Regions from separate parts of the Streptomyces sp. P13-3-3 genome, predicted to be linked through region 2. Evidence: riboswitches for the same ligand, from Rfam matches in the RefSeq annotation. Region 2 holds a riboswitch; the other holds the start of a gene.
What was found. A riboswitch is a leader RNA that binds a small molecule or an ion and turns the genes downstream of it on or off. The one in region 2 is predicted to bind glycine.

Region 1: it holds a riboswitch for glycine, as region 2 does, so the genes downstream of both, gcvP (aminomethyl-transferring glycine dehydrogenase) here and gcvT (glycine cleavage system aminomethyltransferase GcvT) in region 2, are expected to answer to the same signal.

Annotation. Positions count from the first base shown of each region.
Region 1 covers NZ_CP192228.1:2,624,639-2,634,668, reverse strand. Annotated here, with positions in the region: gene ACQZOG_RS11930 (hypothetical protein) at 2-586, shown strand; gene ACQZOG_RS11925 (DUF5999 family protein) at 918-1,118, shown strand; gene ACQZOG_RS11920 (substrate-binding domain-containing protein) at 1,278-1,634, shown strand; gene ACQZOG_RS11915 (TOBE domain-containing protein) at 1,516-1,896, shown strand; gene modA (molybdate ABC transporter substrate-binding protein) at 2,056-2,826, shown strand; gene ACQZOG_RS11905 (ABC transporter permease) at 2,823-3,656, shown strand; gene ACQZOG_RS11900 (ABC transporter ATP-binding protein) at 3,661-4,719, shown strand; gene gcvP (aminomethyl-transferring glycine dehydrogenase) at 4,789-7,677, opposite strand; glycine riboswitch at 7,853-7,948, opposite strand; gene ACQZOG_RS11890 (PRC-barrel domain-containing protein) at 8,062-8,427, shown strand; gene ACQZOG_RS11885 (DNA polymerase IV) at 9,334-10,030, opposite strand, start outside.
Region 2 covers NZ_CP192228.1:4,590,091-4,600,120, reverse strand. Annotated here, with positions in the region: gene ACQZOG_RS21130 (ABC transporter permease) at 1-932, opposite strand, end outside; gene ACQZOG_RS21125 (ABC transporter permease) at 934-1,938, opposite strand; gene ACQZOG_RS21120 (ABC transporter substrate-binding protein) at 2,046-3,716, opposite strand; gene ACQZOG_RS21115 (enhanced serine sensitivity protein SseB C-terminal domain-containing protein) at 4,150-4,932, opposite strand; gene ACQZOG_RS21110 (enhanced serine sensitivity protein SseB) at 5,039-5,815, opposite strand; gene ACQZOG_RS21105 (AAA family ATPase) at 6,651-7,319, opposite strand; glycine riboswitch at 7,543-7,643, shown strand; glycine riboswitch at 7,644-7,766, shown strand; gene gcvT (glycine cleavage system aminomethyltransferase GcvT) at 7,802-8,920, shown strand; gene gcvH (glycine cleavage system protein GcvH) at 9,044-9,421, shown strand; gene glyA (serine hydroxymethyltransferase) at 9,436-10,030, shown strand, end outside.

The sequences.
Region 1 (10,030 bases), 2.0 Mb from region 2:
CATGCCGCTGCACGTACCCCCGGCTCCCGCGCCCGCACTGCGTTCCGTCCTGACGGCGCTCTCGTCACCGACCGCCGTGCGGGACGCCCGAACTCCCTCGCTGCTCCGCGCACAAGGGCCCGCCTCGGCCGAACTCCCGCTGCCCGTGCACGTCCTCGACCGGGTCACCGCCGACGGCGAGACCTCGACGACGCTCGCCGGATGGCGCTTCCTGATCCACACCGGCGACCGCGCGGTGGCCGCCGCCGACACCGTGCTCACCGCCGACGGCTGGGCCTTCTCCCGCTTCTTCGAGGGCCCGTACATCGCGTCGACCGAGCTGGCCCTGCGCCAGGCGGAGACGATGACGCAGCCCTACCAGCCCCGTCTGCTGTCCGTGCCCGGCCTGTACATGCTGGCGCTCTGGCTGCACGGCGACACCGAGGCGGACGGTGCCGCCGGCGGCCCGGCCGCCACCGACCTCCTGGTGCCGCTCGCGCCCGCCCCGCCCGGCATCGCCGCCCACCGGCCGCACCAGGTCACCGAACTGCTCCCGGTGCTCACCCACCGCGTCACGCCCACCCGGCTGCTCGGCTCACCCGCCTGACCCGCCCGCTTCCCCGCACCCCATCGCCCCACCGGGCGGCGGGGTGCGGGTGCGTCGGGTGACAGGACGTGCACATGTACGGACTAGTCCTGTCCGGCCACTGCGAACCACCCGAAAGGACAGTGCAGTTGGGCTGAACCGTCCGCGTGGGTGACGCGTCATGAACCTGTGAGGAGCGGTGCCGCGAAATGCCTGCGGATCCTCGTCCGCGGGGCAACACTGGATCCCGACCGACTCATCACCACGGGGGGCGGCCATGAACGACGCTTCACGCCGCGCAACTGACACGACAGCCCACACACAGGTCATCACAGAGCGAAAGAACCCACCCATGTGCCAGCACCAGCCACCGTGCCCCTCAGCCGACTCCGCCGACCGGGAATCCGCCCGTCTCGTGGCGCACCACCCGGAGCAGGGCTGGAGCCTGCTGTGCAACGGTGTCGTGCTCTTCGAGGACACCGGTGAACTGCTGCCCGACGGCAGCATCATCGCCCCGCAGCGGGCCCGGGACGTCACGCTGACGCCCGCCTGAGCACGGCCGGGCGGAACGGGGCCGCCCGGAGCATCACAGGGGCCGGACCGCTGGACGACGCCTCCGCGACCCGGCCCCGAAGCGCAAGCACGGCTCCTCACCCACCGTGGCCCGACGGAAGGACACGGTGACGGTCGACGCGCTCCCGAGGACGCCCTCGTGGCGCCCGGCGACTTCCGTCCCGAGTCAGGGCACGCGGCCTGCCACACCCTGCTCGACCTGCCCGAACCGCCCGCCGCGATCTTCGCCGCCGGTGACCGGATGGCGCGCGGGGCCGTCGAGGCACTGCGCGGCCGAAGGCTACGGGTGCCGCAGAACATGACCGCCGTCGGCTTCGACGACCTGCGGGAGGCGACACGCGTCGCGCCTTATCGTGACCGGCATGCAGTCCTACACGATCGGTCAGGCAGCGCGGCTGCTCGGCGTCAGCCCCGACACCGCACGCCGCTGGGCGGACGCCGGACGCCTCACCACCCGTCGCGACGACGCGGGACACCGGGTGGTCGACGGCCGTGACCTGGCGGCGTTCTCCGTCGAACTGGCCAAGTCGGCCACACCCGAGGAGGACACTCCGTACACCTCGGCCCGCAACGCGTTCCCGGGCATCGTCACGGCGATCAAGCTCGGTGACGTCGCCGCCCAGGTGGAGATCCAGGCGGGCCCCCACCGTCTGGTATCGCTGCTCACGCGGGAGGCGGTCGAGGAACTGGGCCTGGAGGTCGGGGTGGAGGCCACAGCCCGGGTGAAGTCGACAAACGTCCATATCGACCGAACCTGAGTGCGCCTTTGTCGAGTCGCACATGCGAGCTTGCAACGCGTCAAGTCCTCGCTCGTACGAAGAGACAGGTGCAGTCTGCCTCGCAGATGCGTCATGATGGGGCAACGCGCGGGGTGAGCCTCCCCGCGCGTTGCCCGCCGCCGCGAGGGAGTTCACCGGATGATCCGTTCCGCCCGCCGCCTGGCCGCGCTCGTGCTCCTCGCCTCCCTCGGGCTCGGCGCCTGCTCCGCGTCGGACGGCGACGACGGCAGCTCCGGCGGCACCGTGACCGTCTTCGCCGCCGCCTCGCTGAAGGAGAGCTTCACGGAGCTGGGCGAGCGCTTCGAGGAGGAACACCCGGGCATCGAGGTGACCTTCAACTTCAACGGCAGCGACTCCTTGGCCGCCGGCATCGTGGGCGGCGCCCCCGCCGACGTCTTCGCCGCCGCCAGCCCCTCCACGATGGCGCGCGTGACGGACGAGAAGCTCACGGCGGACGCCCCGGTCACCTTCGCCCGCAACCGCCTGGCCATCGCCACGGCCCCCGGCAACCCGCACGGCATCGGCTCCCTGGAGGACCTGGCCACCCCCGGCCTCAAGGTCGTGCTCTGCGACGCGACCGTCCCCTGCGGCGCAGCCGCCCGCAAGGCCCTCGCGGCGGCCGGGACCGACGTCACGCCCGCCTCCTACGAGCAGGACGTGAAGAGCGCCCTGACCAAGGTGCGGCTCGGCGAGGCGGACGCCGCCGTCGTGTACCGCACGGATGTGAGGGCGGCCGGTGACACAGTGGAGGGCGTGGACTTCCCGGAGGCCGCGCAGGCCGTCAACGACTACCCGATCGCCCGGCTCGAGAACGCCCCCGACGCCCCGGCCGCGGACGCCTTCGTCGCGTTCGTGACATCCCCCGAGGGGCGGAAGGTGCTCGGGAAGGCCGGTTTCCTCGCCCCGTGACCAGCACCGCCCAGGACACCCTCGGCAAGGCCCGTCGCCCCCGCGCCCCCGGCCGCGGTGTCCCGCTCGCCCTCCTCGCGCCCGCCCTGATCGGTCTGGCGTTCCTCCTGGTGCCCCTGTTGGCCCTCGTCGTCCGGGCGCCCTGGAGCGATCTGCCCGAACAGCTGACCAGCCCCGCCGTGTGGGACGCGCTGCGCCTGTCGCTGGTCTGCGCGACCACCGCGACCGCGCTGAGCCTGGTCGTCGGCGTACCGCTGGCCTGGCTGCTGGCCCGCACCGACTTCCCCGGACGGAGCCTGGTGCGCGCCCTGGTGACGCTGCCGCTGGTGCTGCCGCCGGTGGTCGGCGGTGTCGCCCTGCTGCTGGCGCTGGGCCGCAACGGCGTCGTGGGCCGGTGGCTGGACGAGTGGTTCGGCGTCACCCTGCCGTTCACCACCGCCGGCGTCGTCCTCGCGGAGACCTTCGTCGCGCTGCCGTTCCTGGTGATCAGCGTCGAGGGCACGCTGCGGGCCGCCGACCCGCGGTTCGAGGAGGCCGCGGCCACCCTGGGCGCGTCCCGCTTCACCGCGTTCCGCCGGGTCACCCTGCCGCTGATCGCCCCGGGCGTCGCGGCGGGCGCCGTACTGGCCTGGGCCCGCGCGCTCGGCGAGTTCGGCGCGACGATCACCTTCGCCGGCAACTTCCCGGGCCGCACCCAGACCATGCCGCTCGCGGTCTACCTCGCCCTGCAGAACGACCCGGCCGCCGCGATCGCCCTCAGCCTCGTGCTGCTCGCGGTGTCCGTGGCCGTGCTGGCGGGGCTGCGGGACCGCTGGACGAGAGCCGTCTGACCCCATGACGACACACCCGGCACCCGAGGGCCTGGACGCCCACCTCGTCGTCGAACGCGGCTCCTTCCGCCTCGACGTCACGCTCACGGCCGCCCCCGGTGACGTGGTCGCCCTGCTCGGCCCCAACGGGGCGGGCAAGACCACCGCCCTGAGGGCCCTGGCGGGACTCGCGCCCCTCACCGACGGCCGTCTACGCCTGGACGGCACCGACCTCGCCCGCACCCCGCCCGAGTCCCGTCCGGTGGGCGTCGTCTTCCAGGACTACCTGCTCTTCCCGCATCTCACCGCCCTCGACAACGTGGCGTTCGGCCCGCGCTGCCGCGGCGCCGGCAGGAGCGAGGCCCGTACGCGGGCCGCCGCGTGGCTGGAGCGGATGGGGCTGGCCGAGTACACGGGCGCCAAGCCCAAGCGTCTCTCCGGCGGCCAGGCCCAGCGCGTGGCGCTCGCCCGCGCCCTGGCCACCGACCCGCGCCTGCTGCTCCTGGACGAGCCCCTCGCCGCCCTCGACGCCCGCACCCGTCTCGAGGTCCGGGCACAACTGCGCCGCCACCTGGCCGACTTCGAGGCCGTCGCGGTCCTGGTGACGCACGACCCGCTGGACGCGATGGTGCTGGCCGACCGGCTCGTCGTCGTGGAGCACGGCCGCGTGGTGCAGGAGGGCGCCCCCGCCGACATCGCCCGCCACCCGCGCACCGAGTACATCGCCCAGCTCGTCGGCCTGAACCTGTACCGCGGGCGGGCGGACGGCCACACCGTACGGCTCGACGCGGGACCGGAGGTGAGCACCACGGAGAACCTGTCGGGGCCCGCGTTCGTCGCGTTCCCGCCCGGCGCGGTCACCCTGTACCGGGACCGGCCCACCGGCTCCAGCGCGCGCAACCTGTGGCGCTGCGAGGTGGCGGGGCTGGAGAGCCACGGTGACCAGATCCGCGTGGAGCTGACGGGCGACCTGTCCCTGGCCGCCGACCTCACCGCCGTCGCCGTGGCGGAACTGGGCCTGCACCCCGGCTCAGCCGTCTGGGCGGCGGTGAAGGCCACGCAGACGCACGCCTACCCCGCCTGACACGCCCACGGACACGCGGAGGGGCCCCGCCCGGATCGCCCGGGCGGGGCCCCTTCACTTCCGCGGGGGTCAGTCCTCGTACGCGTCCAGCGGCGGGCAGGAGCAGACCAGGTTGCGGTCGCCGTAGGCCTGGTCGATGCGGCGCACCGGCGGCCAGTACTTGTCGGCGGCGTTCACCTCGCCGGGGAACACGGCCTCCTCGCGGGTGTAGGCGTGCGCCCACTCCCCGCCGAGCACGGACGCCGTGTGCGGGGCGTTGCGCAGCGGGTTGTCGTCGGCGGGCCACTCCCCGGCGCCGACCTTCTCGATCTCGGCGCGGATGGCGATCATCGCCTCGCAGAACCGGTCGAGCTCGATGAGGTCCTCGGACTCGGTGGGCTCGATCATCAGCGTGCCGGCCACCGGGAAGGACATCGTCGGCGCGTGGAAGCCGTAGTCGATGAGGCGCTTGGCCACGTCGTCGACGGTCACGCCGGTCGCCTTGGTGAGCGGGCGCAGGTCGATGATGCACTCGTGCGCGACGAGCCCGCCGGGGCCGGTGTAGAGCACCGGGTAGTGCGGCTCGAGGCGCTTGGCGATGTAGTTGGCGCTGAGCACGGCCACCTGCGTGGCGCGCTTCAGGCCCTCGCCGCCCATGAGGCGGACGTACGCCCAGGAGATGGGCAGGATGCCCGCCGAGCCCCACGGGGCGGCCGAGATGGGGCCGACACCCGTCTCCGGTCCGGCCTCCGGCTGCAGCGGGTGGTTCGGCAGGTACGGGGCGAGGTGGGCGCGGACGCCGACCGGGCCGACGCCGGGGCCGCCGCCGCCGTGCGGGATGCAGAACGTCTTGTGCAGGTTCAGGTGCGAGACGTCGCCGCCGAAGTGGCCGGGCTTGGCCAGGCCGACCAGGGCGTTGAGGTTGGCGCCGTCGACGTACACCTGGCCGCCGGCCTCGTGCACCTGGGCGCAGATGTCGGCGACGTGCTCCTCGAAGACGCCGTGCGTCGACGGGTAGGTGATCATCAGCACGGCCAGCTCGTCGCGGTGCTGCTCGATCTTGGCGCGCAGGTCCTCGACGTCGACCTCGCCGTTCTCGGCGGTCTTGACGACGACGACCTTCATGCCGGCCATCACGGCGGACGCGGCGTTGGTGCCGTGCGCGGAGGACGGGATGAGGCAGACGGTGCGCTGCTCGTCGCCGTTGGCGCGGTGGTAGCCGCGGACGGCGAGCAGGCCGGCCAGCTCGCCCTGGGAGCCGGCGTTGGGCTGGAGGGACACCTTGTCGTAGCCGGTGACCTCGGCGAGACGTTCCTCCAGCTCGCGGATGAGCGTGAGGTAGCCCTCGGCCTGCTCGGCCGGGACGAACGGGTGCAGTTGGCCGAACTCGGGCCAGGTGACCGGCTCCATCTCGGTGGTCGCGTTGAGCTTCATGGTGCAGGAGCCCAGCGGGATCATGCCGCGGTCCAGCGCGTAGTCGCGGTCGGCGAGGCGGCGCAGGTAGCGCAGCATGGCCGTCTCGGAGCGGTGCTGGTGGAAGACCGGGTGGGTGAGGTAGTCGTCGGTGCGCAGCAGCGCGTCCGGCAGGGCGTCCTCCCGCGCGGCGGCGTCCAGGGACTCGACGTCGGCCTCGACGCCGAAGGCGCGCCACACGGCGGCGAGCTGGTCGCGGGTGGTGGTCTCGTCGCAGGCGACGGAGACGGTGTCGGCGTCGACGAGGCGCAGGTTGACGCCGTTGTCGCGGGCGGCGGCGACGACCTCGGCGGCCCGGCCGGCGACCCGCACGGTGAGGGTGTCGAAGAAGGAGCCGTGGACGACCTCCGCGCCGCCGGAGCGCAGGCCCTCGGCGAGGATCGCGGCGTAGCGGTGGGTGCGGCGGGCGATGGTCCGCAGGCCCTCGGGGCCGTGGTAGACGGCGTACATGCCGGCCATGACGGCGAGCAGCACCTGCGCGGTGCAGATGTTGCTGGTGGCCTTCTCACGGCGGATGTGCTGCTCACGCGTCTGCAGCGCCAGGCGGTACGCCTTGTGGCCGTCGGCGTCGACGGAGACGCCCACGAGGCGGCCGGGCAGGCTGCGGGCCATCTTGTCCTGGACGGCCATGTAGCCGGCGTGCGGTCCGCCGAAGCCCATGGGGACGCCGAAGCGCTGCGTGGTGCCCACCGCGATGTCCGCGCCCAGCTCGCCGGGGGACTTCAGCAGGGTGAGGGCGAGCAGGTCGGCGGCGACGGTGACGAGCGCGCCGCGCTCGTGCGCCTGGTCGATGACGGGCTTGATGTCGCGGACGGCGCCGGACGCGCCCGGGTACTGGATCAGGACGCCGTTGATGTCACGGCCGTCGAGGTCGGCGGGGATGCCGTCGCTCAGGTCGGCGACGACCACCTCGACGCCGGTCGGCTCGGCACGCGTCTCGATCACGGCGATCGTCTGCGGCAGGGCGTCCGCGTCGACCAGGAACAGGCCCTTCTTGTTCTTGCCCATGCGCCGGGACAGCGCCATCGCCTCGGCGGCGGCGGTGCCCTCGTCCAGCAGGGAGGCGCCGGAGGTCGGCAGACCGGTGAGCTCGGCGACCATCGTCTGGAAGTTCAGCAGCGCCTCGAGCCGGCCCTGCGAGATCTCCGGCTGGTACGGCGTGTAGGCCGTGTACCAGGCGGGGTTCTCCATGACGTTGCGCAGGATGACCGGCGGGGTGAACGTGCCGTAGTAGCCCAGGCCGATCATGGAGCCGAGGACCTGGTTGCGGTCGGCGAGGCCGCGCAGTTCGGCGAGCACCTCGGCCTCGCTGCGGGCGCCGGGCAGGTCCAGCGCGTCGGCGTTCTTGATGACGTCGGGCACGGCGGCGGCGGTCAGCTCGTCGAGCGAGCCGTAGCCCACCTGGGCCAGCATCTTCGCCCGGGCCTCGTGGTCGGGGCCGATGTGGCGCTGCTCGAAGGGGATTCCCTGTTCGAGCTCGGAGAGCGGGGTACGGGGGGCAGTCATTGAGGAGGCCTCCTGGTCCGAACGACCTTCGAGGGGCACCACGGCGCAGGTGCCCGGACGGCCTCCCCCTCTGTCATCTCAACCTGAGAGTTTCACCGGGACGCCGCTGGCGGTCCGGTTTTCACCGTCGGTGAGAGCGGAAGCCGTCGACACCCGCCCTGCTTTCCAGAGTGACCTCGTCCGTGCGGTACGTGTGCCTGAGAGATTCCGGGGAGGATTTGCTCCTTCGGCGCCTCCGGTGGTGCCTGGAGGACTCTCCCGCACGGGGTCAGCGGCCGTTGCCAGCGTACCAGCGAGGTCCGGACCCCGGCCTTCGAGTGGCCGTTCCGCCGATTGTGCCTTTCTGTAGTGCTATCGGATGAGTTTGCTACGAGTGGAGGGCCCGTGCAGACCGACATCGACCCGCGCCACCTCATCGGCCGCAAGGCGTACGACCGCAACGGCACCCGCATCGGCACGATCGACGAGGTCTACCTCGACGACGCCACCGGTGTGCCGGAGTGGGCCGCGATACGCACCGGCCTGTTCAGCCGGGACGCCTTCGTGCCCCTGGAACCCAGCGAGCTGATCGACGGGGCCCTGCACGTGCCGTTCGAACGGTCCCTCATCAAGGACGCGCCGGACTTCGGCGTCGGCCGCCACCTGTCCCCGGAGCAGGAGCTCCAGCTGTACCACCACTACGGCCTGGACGTGGGCGCCCCTCCCCCGCTCCCGGACCACGACTTCGGCAAACTGGCGGGCCAGGAGTAACCGACACGACGGGGCCGGCGCCTCCGACAACCGCCGGCCCCACCACCCCGCACCCCGGCCGCCCCGCCGACCCACGCGCCAGCCTCCGGCCCCGCCTCCACCACCCGACAGGCTGACGGCCCCCGGCCCCGGCTCGACCGACTGACGGCGCCCGGCCCCGGCTCCACCGCCGGCCCGGGACCCGGCGTCCGGCCCACAGCCCCGGCTCTGGCCGCCCGGCCCAGGCCCGGCGATCACCACCGGCCCGCAACGCATAGCCGGCAACGGCGCAGCTCCGTCAGCCGGCGGTGCCTTACGGTGCGCCGCGAGGCCGCGAGGTGCGATGGGCCGTCTCGCACGCGCGGTGGCGAGCCGAGCCCCGTAGACGCCGCCATCCGACCGCCCGCGGGACAGCGGCAGCACGGCGAGCTTCCGGGCCCGACCTCTCCGAAGGCCGGCTCCAGAGGCAAGCCCGCCGACCACGTCACGCGGCCGCCCTCACGCGGTGAGCCGGCGCTTGTCCACGCCCGCCGTGCGGTAGGGCCGTGAGCAGCGGCTCCGCGAGTGCCGGCTCCGCAGGGGAGCCGACCGCCCATACCGCCGACCGACCTCGCGCAGCCAGCCGGAGCAGCACAACAGCGAGATCTCCGGCCCGACCTCCGCAAGTGCCGGCTCCTCAGCGGAGCCGACCGCCCATGCCGCGCCGTCGCCTCCCGCAGCCAGCCGGGCCCGTAGGCACCCGCATCCGGTCACCCACGGGACAGCAGCAGCAAGGGCCGACCCCTGCCCGACCTCCGCAAGTGCTGGCCTCTCTGGGCATCCGGCCGGCGCTGTCGTGGGGCGGCCGTCGCGCGGCGCGGCGGCCAGGGGCGGCGTGCCCGCGCCGCTCGGCGTCACGCCTCCCCGGCGCGGGCCCCGCCCGCGCCGTCACGCTTCCGGAGGACAAGGCGGAGGCGCCTCCGGTGGTCGCATCGGCTGGGGGAGGTCCGGTGGCGTCTCCACCAGCGGCAGCGGATCCGCTGCCTCCAACGCCGGGTCGTCGACGCGGAACGTCTTCACGCGGCCCGGCGCCGAGCCGGGTGTCTCGAAGCGGACCGTCACCCGGCCGAGGCCGCTGCCCTGCACCCATCCGTGCCCGTACTCGGTGTGCCGGACGTCGTGGCCCGCGGACCAGCGCCGCTCCACCGGGACCTCCGGGCGCGGCTCGGGCGCGGGCTCGGGCTCCTCGCCGTCGGCGGGCTCCTCCCCCGCACCGCCCGCCGCCTGGGCGAACAGATCCTCCTGCGTGTAGTCGGCCAGCCCGCTGACGCCGACGCCGAGCAGCCGTACGCCGCCCGTGGTGTCCACCGAGTCCAGCAGCCGCGCCGCCGCCTCCCGGACGACGGCCGGGTCGTCGGTGGGGCCGCGCAGCGTCTCGGACCGGGTCAGCGTGGAGAAGTCGTACCGCCGTACCTTCAGCACGATCGTGCGTCCGGACAGCCCCGCGCCCCGCAGGCGGCGCACACAGCGGTCGGCGAGCCGTTGCACCTCGAGGCCGACCCGCACCCGGTCGTGGATGTCCACGTCGTACGTGTCCTCGACGGACACCGACTTGGTCTCGCGCTCGGCGACGACGGGCCGGTCG
Region 2 (10,030 bases):
TCCCGCATGGCCTCGCCGAGGAGGGTGAAGCCGAGGGCGGTGATGATGATGCCGACGGCGGGGTAGACCGCCATCGCGGGGGCGTAGCTGAAGAAGCGCTGCGCCTGGGCGAGCATGACGCCCCATTCGGGGATCGCCGGGTCGGGGTTGCCGAGGCCCAGGTAGGACAGGGCGGCCGCCTCGATGATCGCCGTGGCCAGGGAGAGCGTGGCCTGCACGATCACCGGGCTGAGCGAGTTGGGCAGGATCTGCGAGAGCACGATGCGCCGCTTGCGCACGCCCAGGGACTGGGCCGCGAGCACGTAGTCCGCGTTGCCCTGGGCCAGCATCGAGCCGCGCAGCAGGCGGGCGAAGACCGGCACCTGGACCACACCCACCGCGATCATCACGGTGGTGAGCGACTGCCCCATGACGGCGGCGATGGACACGGCCAGCAGCAGCGACGGCAGGGCCAGCATCATGTCGATGAAGCGCATGATGACGGAGTCGACGCGCCGTCCGGTGTCGCCGCCGAGGGTGGCCGCGGCGCCGGAGACGATGCCGATCAGGAAGCCGGCGACCAGGCCGATCAGCGTGGCGACGATGCCGACGAGGAGCGTCTGGCGGGCGCCGACGAGCATGCGGGAGAACAGGTCACGGCCGAGGTGGTCGAGGCCGAACCAGTTGCCGTCGCGGGCCCCGACGAACTTGCCCTGGTTGGGGAAGACCTCGTTGCGCCAGGTCTGCGCGCTCGGCGAGTAGGGCGCGAGGAACGGCCCGACGACGGCGACGAGCACGAACGCGACGATGATGACGGCGCCGACGATCGCCATCTTGCTGGACTTCAGCCGGCGGAAGGCCTCCCGCCAGAGGCTGGCGCCGGTGCTGGTCTCGCTGACGGCCGTCAGTTCCGCGAGACGCTGGATCTTCTCGGACTTGGTGGCGACAGCCATGTCAGTGCACCCGCACTCTCGGGTCGATGATGCTGTACGCCAGGTCCACCAGCAGGTTGATCAGGACGTACACCATCGCGATGAACATGATGAACCCGACCAGCACCGGGTAGTCACGGCCGTCGATCGACGTCTTGATGAAGTTGCCGATGCCGTTGAACGAGAACACGGACTCGGTGAGGACGGCCCCGGACAGCAGGGAGCCGGTGAGCAGACCGACCGACGTGATCACGGGCAGCAGCGCGTTGCGCAGCACGTGACGGCCGCGGACGACGCTGCTCTTGAGCCCCTTGGCCTGGGCGGTGCGCACGTAGTCCTCGTCCTGCACCTCGAGCACGCTGGCGCGGGTCATGCGGACGATGACCGCGAGCGGGATGGAGGCGAGGGTGACGGCCGGGAGGATCAGATGGTGGATCGCGTTCCACGAGGCGTCGAACTCGCCGGTGAGCACACCGTCCAGGACGGCGAAGCCGGTCACGTCGGTGGCGTTGATGCCGGTGTCCATGCGTCCGTAGCTGGGGAAGAAGCCCAGCTTCACGGCGAGGACTTCCTTGAGGATGAGACCGAGGAAGAAGACGGGGATGCAGATGCCCACGAGGGAGCCGGAGACCGCGCCGACGTCGAGCCAGCCGCCGCGCTTGCGGGCGGCGAGGTAACCGAGGGGGATGCCGATCGCCACGGCGATGAGCATGGCCAGCAGGGACAGCTCCACCGTCGCCGGGAACCGGAGGAAGAACTCGTCCGTGACGGGCTGCCCGGTCTGGACGGAGGTTCCCAGGTCGCCCTGGAAGATGCGCTTGAGGAAGCGCCAGTACTGGACGTAAATGGGCTGGTCCAGCCCGAGCGCACGGTTGATGCGCGCCACTTCGGCCTCGGTGGCCCTCTCCCCCAGGATCGCTGAGGCGGGTCCACCGGGCAGCCGGTCGAGCCACAGGAAGAGCAGAACCGACAGGCCGAGCAGCGTGGGTATGAGCTGGAGCAGTCTTCGTACGACGAGACGCAGCACCCCGCTTGCCCCTTTCTTGCGTGTTGTCTTACATGAACGGACCCGCCCGGCCGCCGAGTTGCGACGGCCGGGCGGACCACCCCGTTATCGATTTCCTGCCGGTACGCCTACTTGAAGGAGGCTTCGGCGAAGACTTCCTGCGTCAGCGGCGACACGTTCGGCGGGTTGACGTTCTTGCCGAAGGCGATGGCCGGCGGGGACGACGAGATCGGGACGCCGGGCAGGTAGTCCATGATGACCTCGTTGGCCTTCTCGTAGGCCGCGGTGCGCTCGTCGGCCTTGCCCATCTTCGAGCCGGCGTTCACCGCGTCGAAGACCTTCTTGTCCTTGAAGCCCCACTGCTTGTCGAACCCGGCGAACCAGGTGCCGATGAAGTTGTAGCCGTCGTTGAAGTCACCGGTCCAGCCGAGCATGTGCAGGGCGCAGGAGCCGGCCTCGGTGGCGTCCAGGTAGTCCGGGGCCCACTTCATGGCCTTCGGCTTGACCTTGATGCCGGCCTTCTCCAGGTCGGCCTTCATCAGCTCGAACAGGTCCTGCGGGGCAGGCATGTACGGGCGGGTGACCTCGGTCGGGTAGCAGAACTCGATGGTCAGGTTCTGCGCGCCGGCCTTCTTCAGCAGCGCCTTGGACGCGTTGGGGTCGTACGGGTACTTGGTGACGTTCTTGGAGTAGCCCGCGATGGTGTCCGGCATGAACTGGTCGGCCACCTTGCCGCCCTCGGGCAGCTGGGTCTTGACCAGGTTCTCCTTGTCGATCGCCTGCGCGATCGCCTGGCGGACCTCCTTCTTCTTCAGGGCGGGGTTGGCCGACTGGCTCATGCCCACGTAGAAGAGGTTGAAGACGCCACGGGTCGGGACGACGTAGCCCTCGTTCTCGAGGGTCTTGACGTCGGCCGGAGCGACGAGGTCGTAGCCGTCGATGTCACCGGCCTGGAGCGCCTGGCGGCGGCCCTCCTCGGTGTCGATCGTGCGGAAGACCAGGTTCTTGATCTTGGCCTTGTCGCCCCAGTAGTCGTCGAAGCGCTCGAGGGTGACTTCCTTGTTGCCCTTGTTCCACTTGACGATCTTGTACGGGCCGGTACCGGCGACCGTGCCGGCCTCCTGGCTGTACTTGGGGTACGTGATGGCGTCGCCCTTGGCGGTCGCCTCCTGCTTCTCGTACTCCTTGATCGCCTTCGGCGAGTGGATGGCGAGGGCGTTCAGCGAGAAGCCGCCGGGGAGGTTGGCGGAGGGCTGCTTGACCTCGATGACGGCGGTGTTCTCGTCCTTCGCGGTGCAGCTCTTGTAGTTCGCCTCGGGCGTCTCCGGGTCCTCGTTCTTCGCGAACCCGCCCATGATGGTCTGCCAGTAGTAGGAGACCGCGCTCGACTGGTAGGTGCCCTTCCAGTTGAACCAGTGGTCGTAGTTGGCGCAGACCGCGGCGGCGTTGAACGCCTCGCCGTCGTGGAACTTCACGCCCTTGCGGAGGTTGAAGGTCCAGACGGTGCCCGCGTCGTTGCTCGACCAGGTCTCGGCGAGGCCGCCGACCAGCTTGGTGCCGCCCGACTCGTGCTCGAGGAGGGCCTCGAACGCCTGGCGGGTCACGCGGAAGGTTTCACCGTCACTCGCGAGGGCAGGGTCCAGGGATCCCGGGTCGCCCGCACCGGCGAACACGAAGGTGTCCTTCTTGCCGCCGCTCTCGTTGTCACTGTCCCGCTCGCTGGCGCAGCCCGTGGCGATCAGGCCGACCGCGACCGCGGCCGTGATCGCCCGAACGGCTCGGGTCTTGAATATGCGCATACTGGGGCCACTCCGGGTCCGCTATGTGGATGCATCTTGACCGGCCGAACACTACAGACGTTCGCAGTGAGTCAGGAACAGTCCGGATAGCGGTGATACCTACCTGAGATCTGAACAGTCGACATAAGGGACTGTTCCGGCATCTTCGCGCGATGATTTAACACCGGCGACACAAACGACGGCGCCCCAAGTGCCGCCCATTCGGGCTCGGATGGCGTGAAGGCGCGGTGAAACCGCAGGTGACAGGGGGTCAGCGTGAGGTAGCTGACCGCATCCGACAGAATCTGACATGGGATCAGCTGTGGACGGCCCCAGGACGGGCGCCACACCCGCCTCCAGTGTCCACATGCTGGACACCGTGACGCTGCGTCACCACGCGCGAGGCTCCCGGCGGCGGGGGTGCCGCGCCGGGGGCCTCGGGAAGACGTACCGGTCAGAGGTGGTGCGCGGGCGGATAGCCGTAGCCCGCGGCGGGGGCCGGGGCGTGCGCCTCACGGTCGTAGAACGGACGCCCGTTGACGCGCAGCCACATCGCGACCGGGTCGTGCTCGTCGGACAGGGCGACGGTGGAGACCGGCAGACCGTCGGGCACCGCGGGCAGCGACTGCCGCATCATCTGCCGCACCGACTCCACGGCGGGCGGCGAGGTGTCGTACACGTCCAGGCCGATGGCGAGGTACGGGGCGCCCAGCGCGGGCTGCACCCAGGCGCGGCGCAGCGCGCGCACGGCCGGGGTGCGGTGGGCGTTCTGCGCGAGGAGCGCGTAGAACTGCGGGATCTCGATGGCCGGTTCGGACAGCCGCAGCGGTCCCGCGGGCTGCTGGTCGAGTCCGCCGGCGATGCGGCGCAGGTCGAGCCAGGGGATGCCGACGCCGCCGCCGGGCGCGTGCGGGTTGAGCCAGAGGCCGTGGCGGTCCAGGTAGAGCGCGCGGGCCACCTCGAGCCCGTCGACCACCTCGTACGAGCGGTTCCAGCCGCTGGCGGACAGCTCCTGGGCGGAGGTCACGCAGGGCGCGTAGCCGTGCCCGTCGACCTCCATGGTCCCGTACTGGGCGTCGGGCGAGCCGGCCTGGCCGTGCCAGAGCAGCATCCAGACCCTGCCGGACGAGGGGGTGGCGAGGGCGCGCAGCAAGGCCTCGTAGGCGTCGTAACGCCCGGGCGTCACCTGGCGCAGCATGTGCTCGACCTGTCCGGCCGCCGCGGTGCCAGCGCTCACTTGTATCGCCCCTCCGTACAACACCCTTCCGGCCAATGCTCCCTAGCTTATGCCGACGGCCTCCGGCGGTCTGCGGTCAGTGCGCGGAAGACGGGGCGGCGGCGCGTCAGGCACGCTGGTAGAAGGGGCGGACCTTGGCGCGCAGCCAGTCGGCGACCGGGTCCTGGGCCACGTCGAGGACGACGAGGTTGACCGGCCATCGGGCGGGGCTGCGGCCCAGCGCCCGGCCGAGGGCGTCCAGGGGCAGTGCGCGCGGGTCGCCCTCCCAGTGCAGCAGCTCCACGCCGACGAACAGCACGGGGTCGGCCGTCTCGACGGCGGCCAGGCAGCGGCGGGCGGTCGCCACCACGCCGAGGGCGTCGAACTCCTGCGAGGCGGCGGCGAGGAAGTCCACCGGGTCGTCCTGCCAGTCCGGTTCGAACAGCCGGACCCGGCCGCCGCTCGCGGCGCCGTCGAGCGGGGTGCGCCCCGCCCGGCACAGCTCGGCCACCGCGGCCGGCGGCAGCGGGACGGCGACCGTGCCGCCCGGGTTGACCACGATGCCGGCCTGCGGCGGCAGTCCGCGGGCGAACTCCACGGCGGGGGCGATGGTGCAGCCCATGTGGGCGCCGACGACCTGACGGAACTGCTCCTCGGAGCTGAAGACCGGCACGTACGCCTGGCCGTCCAACTCCATGGTGGGCAGGTCGAGGGGGCCGCTGTGCGGACCGCCCCCGTTGGGCAGGGGCACCCACACGAAGCTGCGGCCGAGGACCTCGACGATGCGGGCTCCCGCCGAGGGGACGCCGAGGGAGGCGGAGAGCGCCTCCTCCAGTTCGTTGCCGGGCCACCCGCCGTGCGGGTGGAAGTGCGTCCGCTCCGGGTTGTCCGCCGGGAAGTCCATCTGTCGCCCACCGTCTGCCTGATGCCACTGCTTGGCGGAAAGGCTAGCCGGTCCCGCACGGGGCGCTCGCCGTCCGGTCGGCCGGTGGAACCGCCCCGGCACGTGCACCGCCCCGTCGACCGGCGAAGCCGACCCCGCACATGACGTGCGCCGGCCCGTCCGCCGGCGAAGCCGACCCGGCACAGGACGTGCGCCGACCCGCCAGCCGGCGAAGCCGACCCCGCACAGGGCGTGCGCCGACCCGCCAGCCGGTGAAACCGGCCTGACGCAGGACGTGCGCCGACCGTCAGCCGATGCCACCGCCCCGGCGCAAGGCTCCGACCCGCCAGGCGGTGAAGCCGGCCCGACGCGGGGCGTACGCCGACCCGTCGACCGGCGAAGCCGACCCCGCACAGGACGTGCGCCGTCCGGTCAGCCGATGCCACCGCCCCGGCACAAGGCATGCGCCGACCCGTCAACCGGTGAAGCCTGCTCGATGCGGGGCGTGCGCCTGCCGGTCAGCCGGCCCGGCACAGGACGTGCGCCATCGATCAGCGGGTGCCGCCGCCCCCGCACCGGACGTGCGCTGACCCGCCAGCCGCCGAAGCCGGCCCGACGCGGGGCGTACGCCTGCCGGTCGGCCGTGGAAGCCGACCCGGCACAGGACGTGCGCCGACCCGCCAGCCGGTGCCACCGCCCCGGTGCACCGGACATACGCCGCTCGATCAGCCCGGTGAAGCCGGCCCGACGCGGGGCGTGCGCCTGCCGGTCGGCCGGTGGAGCCGACCCGGCAGCGGACGTACGGCGTTTCGATCAGCCGGCGGAGCCGGCCCCCCACCAGACGTGCGTCGGCCAGTCAGCCGGTGAAGCCGATGCGCCGCAAGGTGTTCGCCGCGTCCCGGTCGACGAGCACCGCCGAGGCGCAGCCCTCCGGCACGCGTCCTGACTCCACCGCGTCGAGCAGCCGTCCGCACGCCGTGCGGTGGCGGCGGAAGGCGTAGCGCGAGACGCCCCGGCCGCGCTCCAGCTGCCCGGCCAGTGCCTCCTCGGGCGGGACGTCGAGGAGCAGCAGATGCAGTGCGGCCCCGCGGCGGCGGGCCTCGCGGGCCAGCCAGCGCCGTACCCAGGCCTGGGTGCCGCAGTCGTGCACGACGACGGGCCGGCCTGAGCGCAGCACGCGGCGCAGTCCCGCGTAGTGGGCGAGCCGGACCAGCGGGCGGTAGACCGCGTACGGCAGGAGGCGGGGCATGCGGCGGTCCCAGCGGTCACGGGCGTCCTGGGAGTCGACGCGGTCCTCGTGCACCGTGCGCCGCATCAGCGTGGACTTGCCGCTGCCGGGCAGTCCGGTGACGACGACGAGGTCACGGGGGCCGAAGAGCAGGGCGCGGGGGCTGCGTCCGGAGCGGGCGCGCAGGTCCTGGACGAGGGCGGCGGGCGCCGTGTCACGGGCGCCGCCGGCCCGGTGGGCGTGCTGCCGCGGCAGCGCCACGCCTGTGGTGGCGGCGTACGCCGTGGGCCTGTTCACCGTGGTCGTCCTCCCCCTGGGGCCGGATACGGTGTCCGATCCCCGCAGCGTGTAAAGAGAAGGTAATGCCAGGTCGCTCGCGGTTGCGTGCTCATACCGCTACAGGCCTGTCACAGCTCCCTGTGACCGAGCCTGCACGAGCGGTGCACGCCCGGCAAGGGTCCCCCTGCCGGTGTCCCCCGATGCGTGCAATGATGTGCGCGCCAACTGCATACCGGCCGTTTGAATCCGCGCGGGAGAGTCCCCGGCACCGTGTGCCGCCGGGGCGCCGAAGGAGCAAGTCCCTCCCTTGAATCTCTCAGGCACCGTTACCGCGCGGGCGAGGCACATCTGAAAAGCGGGCCGCCGTGGCAGTGCTCCGGGGCCCCACCCAAGGTGCAAGTCCTGATCGCCGTGTCACCGGTGGTCATGGCGAACCTCTCAGGTTCCGATGACAGATGGGGAGGAACGACCTCGCTGTCATGCCCCTGGGAGACCGACCGATGAGCAGTAACGAACCCCGCCGCACCGCGCTCGATGCCCTGCATCGGTCGCTCGGCGCGACGATGACCGACTTCGCCGGCTGGGACATGCCCCTGCGCTACGGCTCCGAGCGGGACGAGCACAACGCCGTGCGCACGAGGGCCGGCCTGTTCGACCTCTCGCACATGGGCGAGATCACGGTCACCGGCCCGCAGGCCGCCGCGCTGCTGGACTTCGCGCTGGTCGGCAACATCTCGGGGGTGAAGCCGGGCCGCGCCCGCTACACCATGATCTGCCGTGAGGACGGCGGCATCCTGGACGACCTGATCGTCTACCGGCTGGGCGACACCGAGTACATGGTCGTGGCCAACGCCTCCAACGCCCAAGTGGTCCTGGACGCGCTGACCGAGCGGGCCGCGGGCTTCGACGCCGAGGTGCGCGACGACCGCGACGCCTACGCGCTGCTGGCCGTGCAGGGCCCCGAGTCCCCGGCGATCCTGCGCTCCCTCACCGACGCCGACCTGGACGGCCTGAAGTACTACGCCGGCCTGCCGGGCACCGTGGCCGGGGTCCCCGCGCTGATCGCCCGCACCGGCTACACCGGCGAGGACGGCTTCGAGCTGTTCGTGAAGCCGGAGCACGCCGTGGAGCTGTGGCAGGCGCTGACCAAGGCGGGTGAGGGCCACGGGCTGGTCCCGTGCGGTCTGTCCTGCCGGGACACGCTCCGCCTCGAGGCGGGCATGCCGCTGTACGGCAACGAGCTGAGCACCTCCCTCACGCCCTTCGACGCCGGTCTCGGCCGGGTGGTGAAGTTCGAGAAGGAGGGCGACTTCGTGGGCCGCGCCGCCCTCGCCGAGGCCGCGGAGCGCGCCGCGAAGAACCCGCCGCGCGTCCTGGTCGGCCTGGTCGCCCACGGCCGCCGGGTGCCGCGCGCCGGGTACGCGGTGGTCGCCGGCGGCGAGCGGATCGGCGAGGTCACCTCCGGCGCCCCCTCCCCCACCCTGGGGAAGCCGATCGCCATGGCCTACGTCGACGCCGCCCACGCGGAGCCGGGCGCCGAGGGCGTCGGTGTGGACATCCGCGGCAGCCACGAGCCGTACGACGTCGTGGCGCTGCCGTTCTACAAGCGGCAGAAGTGACACCGTCGTAGGCAGCCTCCGGGCCGTCCCCGCGCGTCCGTGGCCCGGGTGTGCCACCCGTCCGGCCGCGTCCCGCGCCCTCCCCGTCATCAGCAGTTTCCCGCGTACAGGAGAATTCAGGCCATGAGCAACCCCCAGCAGCTGCGCTACAGCAAGGAGCACGAGTGGCTGTCGGCCGCCGAGGACGGCGTGTCGACGGTCGGCATCACGGAGCACGCGGCCAACGCGCTCGGCGACGTGGTCTTCGTCCAGCTCCCCGAGGTCGGTGACACGGTGAGCGCGGGCGAGACCTGCGGCGAGCTGGAGTCCACCAAGTCCGTCAGCGACCTGTACTCCCCCGTCTCCGGCGAGGTCACCGAGGTCAACGAGGACGTGGTGAACGACCCGGCGCTCGTGAACTCGGCCCCCTTCGAGGGCGGCTGGCTGTTCAAGGTGCGGATCACCGACGAGCCGGCCGACCTGCTGTCCGCCGCCGAGTACGACGCGTTCACCGCGGGCTGAGGAGCCGGATCCGCATGTCGCTTCTGAACACGCCCCTGCACGAGCTCGACCCGGCGGTCGCCGCCGCGGTCGACGCCGAGCTGCACCGGCAGCAGTCCACCCTCGAGATGATCGCCTCGGAGAACTTCGCCCCGGTCGCGGTCATGGAGGCCCAGGGCTCGGTCCTGACCAACAAGTACGCCGAGGGCTACCCCGGCCGCCGCTACTACGGCGGCTGCGAGCACGTCGACGTGATCGAGCAGATCGCCATCGACCGGGTGAAGGAACTGTTCGGCGCCGAGCACGCCAACGTCCAGCCGCACTCGGGCGCCCAGGCCAACGCGGCCGCCATGTTCGCCCTGCTCAAGCCGGGTGACACGATCATGGGTCTGAACCTCGCGCACGGCGGGCACCTGACCCACGGAATGAAGATCAACTTCTCCGGCAAGCTCTACAACGTGGTCGCGTACCACGTGGGCGACGACGGCCAGGTCGACATGGCCGAGGTCGAGCGTCTCGCCAAGGAGAACAAGCCGAAGCTGATCGTCGCCGGCTGGTCGGCGTACCCGCGTCAGCTGGACTTCGCCGCGTTCCGCCGGATCGCGGACGAGGTCGGCGCGTACCTGATGG